Regions from separate parts of the Arthrobacter sp. UYEF20 genome, predicted to be linked through region 2. Evidence: predicted binding sites of a transcription regulator. Region 2 holds the regulator's gene; the other holds the start of a gene.
The links. The regulator LexA, encoded in region 2, represses DNA repair genes until DNA is damaged. The targets are predictions, from matches to a motif close to TCGAACANNTGTTCGA.
Positions count from the first base shown of each region.

Region 1 (3,401 bases), on a different contig from region 2:
GATCATGACCACTGACTCGCCGCCGGAGGGCTACGCCGGGGGAATGCTGGCCGAGCTGACCGCGCTGCACGACAGGGTCCCACTGCCGATGGACCGCCAGACCATGGAGACATGGCTGGATCCGCAGGCCGATGACGCTGCCACCCTCGTGGACCTGGTCCGGGCCGGGGCGCACGACGTCGCGGAGGGCTGGACGATCGACGCCGTGGGCACCGCCGTGGGGAACGTGAAGAATGACTCCCCGGAACTCATCCAGCCAGTGGGAAGCCTGTTCTAGCTAGCGCGCCGCTGGATTGCGCAGGAACGCAGCCCGTAGGGCGTGCCGGAAGGAGCCATCGATCTCCGCGGACTCCCGTGGTGACGGTGGGCGTCAGAGCGTCACCTTGCCGCCGCCGTCGACCGCCCAGCTGGGGTTGAAGGCGACCTCCCAGCGGTAGCCGTCGGGATCGGCGAAATAGCCGGTGTAGCCGCCCCAGGGCTGGGTCTGCGCCGCCGCGACGATGGTGGCCCCCGCAGACTCCGCTTCGGCCATCACCCAGTCGACTTCCGCCGCGCTGCCCAGATTATGGCTCAGCGTGATGCACGGAATGCCGGCAGGGGGATCGGTGGCTGCTTCGGCCTGCATCTGCCCGGCGTCCCAGAGCGAGAGGACCAGGCCGTGGTTGGCCTGGATGAAGAGCACCTCGCCGGGGACTTCCCGCTGGACCGGCCATCCGAGGCCATCAACGTAGAAGCTGCGGGCGGCGTCAACACTGCGGACACCCAGTGAAATTAAGTCGACTCGTGGCTGCATCATTCGATACTGTCATGCACATGTCCACAAATCACGCAGACGACAAGACCGCCAAGGCCGACCGGGAACAGCTCGCCGCCGTGCGGGTGGCTGTTGACGAGGTGGACGAGCAGATTGTGTCCCTGATCGGCCGCCGCGAACGGCTGATCCGGATCGCCGGGACCCTCAAGGCGGACAGCGCCGAGGTGCGTGCGCCCGGGCGGGTGGAGCGGGTGATCGAACACGTCCGCGCCACTGCGAAACAGAAGGACATCGACGTCGACCTCGTCGAAAAGACCTACCAGGCCATGATCGATGCCTTCATCACCCTTGAGCTGGAGGTGTACAAAGCCAGCTCCTAGCAGGGGCTTAGAGGGCCTCGTCTACAGGCACATTGGCCTGGTAGTCCCGGCCGTCGCAATCGCTGAAGGCCGTCATGAGGTGGCCCTTGGGGAGGCCAAGCACCGTCGCGATGGGGAAGTTTCCGGTGATGGTGTTCCCTGAGTGTTCCACGCCCTTGAGGTCGAAGTTCTCTTCCGTGCCGTCATGGTTGAAGTAGTAGAAGGAAACGGCCTCGCCGTTCATGAACTCAATACCCAGCCTGCGCTGATGGGAATAGTCCGGCCCGGCCGCCAGGAGGCCCACCACGTAGGCGCCTTGCCCCGGGATATTTCCGTCTATATCGAACGTCGCCACCAAGGATGGATCCTTGGCGGCGATCTTTACGTGCTTCAGGAGTGCGTTATGGGAGCTCATGGCTCAATCCTGCTACGTGTGCCAGCGTCCGTCCACCCCTGATCTAGGTTTTGTCCCGGGCCGGGCGTAGACTGGAATCATTCGAAGATATATTCGAATGAGGTTTCCCGGGAGGCACTGTGGGTATGTTCAGCGAGTCGGTAGACGTCGCCTGCACACCCTCCGGCGTGCCCCTGAAGCTTGACTGGGCCGGCCGGCACTACACCGTCTGCGCCGAACCGGTCCGCTGGTATGAGCGGCGCCAATGGTGGGCGGAGGAACCGCGGGCCCCGCTGGGGAGCGGCCCCGGGCTGGTGGACCACGAGATCTGGCGGGTCCAGGTGCGCCCGGCCGATCCGTCCCCGGTTGATGGAGCCCAGACGGGGACCCTCACCCTTGACCTGAGCCGGCACGTCGGCAGCGGCCGCTGGCGGCTGCTGAGGATCCATGACGCCCTCCGTCCCCAGAAATCGGCATGAGCTTCACCCATCTCCACGTCTCCACCGCCTTCAGCGCCCACTACGGGGTCTCCTGGCCGGATGAACTGGCCGCCGCCGCCGCGGCCGACGGTGCCACCGCGCTCGCCTGCACTGACCGCGACGGCCTCTACGGGACGGTCAAGCACCTGTTGGCCTGCATGGCTGCCGGACTCGATCCGATTGTCGGGGTTGACCTTGCGGTCCTTGACGACGACGGCGACCTCCGCACCCAGGTGGGCGGACGCGTCGTCGTCCTGGCCCACGGGCACAACAACGGCGCCGGCTACCGGGCGCTCTGCCGGCTGATCTCCGACGCCCACGCCCGCACCACCGGTAAGGCCGGGGGAGCGGTGCCCGTGGCCGTGACCCGGGCGGAGCTCGCCTCCCGGACCATGCATCCGGAGACCCTGCAGCCTGTGCTGACGGTACTGATCGGTCCGGATTCCGACGTCGGCCGGGCGGTGGGCGGGCGGCGCTACCTGCGCCCCCGTACCCTGTTCAAGCGCTGGCTGGATGCCATGCCGCCGGGGACCCTCGCCGCCGAGGTGGTCACGCAGCTCAGCACGCCCGGTGAGCCGCTCAGCACAGCCCACGCTGTGCGGATGCTCAGACTCGCCGCGGAACATGGCGTGCCCGCCGTGCTGAGCAATGCCGTGCGGTACGTCGCCGAGGACGGTGCGGCCACCGCGGATGTGCTGGACTCCGCCCGGACGCTGAAATCCCTGCCCGAACTCTCGGCTGCCCCGCTGCTCCAGCCCAACGGGCAGGGCTGGCTCAAGTCATCGGCGCAGATGCTGCAGCTGGGCAAAGAGATCATGCATGCCGCCGGGTACGGCACCGCGGACCTGAAACGGCTGATGGCCCAGACAGAGGCGCTCGCGGACCGCTGCCGGGTGGACCCGGTCACGGACATGGGATGGAAACAGCCCGTGGTCCCCGAAGCCTCCGTGATCGGAATCGCCGGGGATCCCCTCGTGGAGCTCAGCCAGCGTTGCGAGGCAGGCATCAGCCGCCGCTTCCCCGGGATCGCCGGGAAACCCGCCGAGGAGCTGCGCGCCAGGCTGGGGCATGAGCTGCGGATCATCGACAGCCTGGGCTTCGCCGCCTACTTCCTGACCGTCGCCGAAGTCTCGCGGATGATCCTGGACATGGGCGTCCGTGCCGCCGCCCGCGGCTCGGGCGCGTCCAGCCTGGTCAATTACCTGATCGACGTCAGCCAGGTGAACCCCCTTGAGCACGACCTCATCTTCGAACGCTTCCTCTCCCGTGACCGCGCCACCTTGCCGGACATCGACATCGACGTCGAAAGCGCCGAACGGCACAACGTCTACCGGAAAATCTTTGAGCGCTTCGGGTCCGAACGCGTCACGCTGATGAGCATGCAGAACGGCTACCGCGCTCGCGGTGCCGTGCGG
Region 1 is NZ_JBEPNP010000005.1:14,353-17,753, forward strand. Features, by position in the region: gene ABIB26_RS07420 (SOS response-associated peptidase) at 1-277, shown strand, start outside; gene ABIB26_RS07425 (VOC family protein) at 371-793, opposite strand; gene ABIB26_RS07430 (chorismate mutase) at 808-1,134, shown strand; gene ABIB26_RS07435 (hypothetical protein) at 1,142-1,528, opposite strand; gene ABIB26_RS07440 (DUF6504 family protein) at 1,648-1,986, shown strand; gene ABIB26_RS07445 (DNA polymerase III subunit alpha) at 1,983-3,401, shown strand, end outside.
Region 1: a site for LexA is predicted at 1,610-1,625, ahead of ABIB26_RS07440 (DUF6504 family protein). Genes of this name have one in related genera too.

Region 2 (3,401 bases):
CCGCACTCAGCCCGTAGTCCTCGGCCCGGTCCCCCACGATGTATTCCGTGTCCGTCCCGGCGGCGAGCAGGGGGTACATGGAGTACGTGGGAGGGAAGCCCAGTGCCGTGCGTCCGGGTCCGCCGAAGGCCTGCAGGATCTGCTGGAGCACCTCGTTGGAGCCGTTCGCTGCCCAGATGTGCTCCGCGCCCAGCCCGTGCCCGAGGTATTCCGCCAGGGCTTCGCGCAGTTCCGTGAACTCGCGGTCCGGATACCGGTTCAGGCCGGCCGCTGCCTCTGTTACCGCCGCGGCGATGGCCGCTCGGACGTCCGCCGGCACACCGTGGGTGTTCTCGTTGACGTTGAGCAGGATGGGGACGTCCAGCTGGGGTGCCCCGTAGGGGCTCATTCCCCGCAGATTGGTCCGGAGGGGAAGTCGGTTCAGGCGCTCTAACTGGTCAGTCACTTCACTAGTTTAAGTGAGACGGCGGCGGGCCCTGAAACTGTGACGCCTGAGGCCAGCCCGTCGACGCCTCGGCGGCGGCCTGGTACGCGACGCTCCCGGGGCCGGCAGACTACTGGGCCCGAAGACTACTGGGCCGGGACGAAGAGGGTCTGGCCGGGCAGGACGCGGGCGGCATCGAGGTTGTTGAGCTGGACGATGTCGGCGACGACGTCGCGGGGGTCGCGCCCCGGTGCCACCGTCCCGGCGATGGCCCACAGTGATTCCCCGGGCTGCACCGTGACGGAGACGGTGGGGGTCAGTGACAGCTCCTCAACAGACTCGGAGGCCTTGGCAGGTGCATTCAGGAAGCCGCTGAATGAAAGGATCAGGGCGGCAAGCAGGATCAAAGGCACGCCGAAGAAGACGAACCGGCCCCGCCTGGTCAGCCGCAGTGGAGCCTGCCTGGCGCGGGACGCACCGCCGGCCGGAGCGGCCGGACGGAAGGAAACCCGCGGTACGGACCGGCCATACCCGCCGGATGCGTCATGGCCGAAAGTGTCGTGAAACGCGCTTGATGCTGACATGAACTGAGCCCTCCTGGACCATACTGGGCCGCCGGCGTACTCCACGTACTTGCCGCCAACCGGCCTAACCTTCGAACATAGAACCGAACAAACGCTCTCATCGAACTGCCATGCTCACATCCGACTCTCGGAAGTTCGAACACATATTCGAACGTCACCTGTCCAGTTTTAGCACCTATTAACGAACATTGTCGAGACTCGCTAGAACAAATGTTTGAAAAAGCTGTGTGGCTGGCCTACGTTTGAGTCACAGGACAACCACTTCTGCAGTCGATCACCAGTAGTTGATCAGCGGGGTCTGACATTCAGGCCGGAAGGTCCCGGTAGCTGCAGCCCGGCAGCCCGGGCGGAATGGAAAGGCATTGGCGAATATGGCAGCACCAGCCACCGGTGGCAGGGCATCCCAACGGAGCCCGCAGTCAGCCAGGCCTCCCAAGAGCCTGACCGTCCGGCAGAAGAAGATCCTCGAAACCATCCAGCGTTCGGTGGCGGACCACGGCTACCCTCCCTCGATGCGCGAGATTGGCGACACTGTGGGTCTGGCGAGTCTCTCCAGCGTGACGCACCAGCTCTCCCAGCTCGAGAAGCTCGGCTACCTGCGGCGGGATCCCAAGCGGCCGCGCGCCATGGAAGTGCTCATGCCGCTGACCCTCGACGAGGGCAGCCCGAAGGTCTCGGGAGTGGAGAAGTCCAGCGGCCTGCGCGCCGTGGGCGGGCTGTCCGTCTCGGAACTGGCCAGCGCTACGGATACCGCAATGGTCCCCCTCGTCGGCCGTATCGCGGCTGGCGGCCCGATCCTCGCGGACCAGGTTGTGGAAGACGTCATGCCGTTGCCGCGCCAGCTGGTGGGCCACGGAGAGCTCTTCATGTTGAAGGTGGCGGGCGACTCGATGATCGATGCCGCCATCTGTGACGGCGACTGGGTGGTGGTGCGCCGGCAGGGCGACGCCGTGAACGGCGACATTGTTGCCGCGCTGCTGGACGACGAGGCCACGGTCAAGACGTTCCGCCAGCGCGACGGCCACACCTGGCTGCTGCCCCAGAACACGCAGTACGAGCCAATCCTCGGCGACCACGCCGTCATTATGGGCAAGGTCGTCTCGGTCCTGCGCTCCCTTTAGTGGGCATTTAGGGTCAGCGCGTTAGGACCTGCGAGCAGGGCCCCCTCCGGGACATAGGAGGGGCCCTCAGCGTTCCTCCCCAGTTGCCTGCACCGGAACAGCATTCCGACGCCGGAAAACCCCGCAACTCAGGGGATGCCGAGGGCCGCGGGCCGAGGCAACCGGGCGGGAACGTCACAGCCCGGCCAGAGCGGCCTCCTCGGGCTCCCTGTCCGTCTGCCTACTTGGCGGTCTGCGCCGGCTCCTTGGAGAGCCGTTCCAAAGCCGCCATGGCAATTGCCGGATCAGTGGTCGGCCAGAACGGCGGCAGCGCTGCCCGGAGGAATCCCCCATAGCGTTCCGTGGACAACCGCGAATCCAGCACCGCCACCACTCCCTTGTCCGTCGTCGTGCGGATCAGCCGTCCGGCGCCCTGGGCCAGCCGGATCGCGGCGTGGGTTGCGGACACACTCATGAATCCGTTGCCGCCGGCCTGGGCCACCGCGCGGGAGCGCGCTGTCATGAGCGGGTCATCCGGCCGCGGGAACGGAATCCTGTCGATGACGACGAGCCGGCAGGAGCCCCCCGGGACGTCGACGCCCTGCCACAGGGACATGGTGCCGAAGAGGCAGGTGTCCGGTTCATCGGCGAACTGGCGCACGAGCGCCGTCATGGTCGAATCCCCCTGGCACAAAATGCTCATGTCCAGCCGGGGGCGCATCGCCTCGGCGGCGTCCTCGGCAGCCCGCCGGGACGAGAAGAGGCACAGTGCGCCGCCGCCGGAAGCCCGGATCAGTTTTTCCAGCTCGTCCAGCGCTTCCGGGGACGTGCCGCGGCCGGGCTTGGGCAGGTGCTTGGCAACATAGAGGATGCCCTGCTTGGGGTAGTCGAAGGGCGAGCCGACGTCGACTCCGGTCCAGCTGGGCGCTCCGGGGCCTACCAGGCCCAGACCTCCGGCCGCCGGTTCGAAGGCGGAGCCGATGGCGAGTGTGGCCGAGGTCAGGATGACCGTGTGGTCCGCGAACAGGCCCTCGCGGAGCCGTCCGGCGACGCTCAGCGGGGCCACGTTGATCAGGGCCGGTGCGCTCTCGTCCGGCTGGGAGTATCCCTGCGCAGGGTCGAAGGTGCTGTTCCGGGAAAACCAGACCACCTCGCGGTTTTCGCGGGCAGCGAGCAGCCGTTCGCAGAGTTCCAGGATGACCATGAGGCGGGAGCGCGCGAGCTGGCGCCCGCCGTCGGCAGCGTTGGCGCTGTCCCCCTTGGAATCGGAGAGCGCGGCGCGGCAGGCGTCAC
Region 2 is NZ_JBEPNP010000013.1:5,672-9,072, forward strand. Features, by position in the region: gene ABIB26_RS14765 (histidinol-phosphate transaminase) at 1-445, opposite strand, end outside; gene ABIB26_RS14770 (LysM peptidoglycan-binding domain-containing protein) at 571-1,008, opposite strand; gene lexA (transcriptional repressor LexA) at 1,380-2,129, shown strand; gene ABIB26_RS14780 (ATP-dependent DNA helicase) at 2,350-3,401, opposite strand, start outside.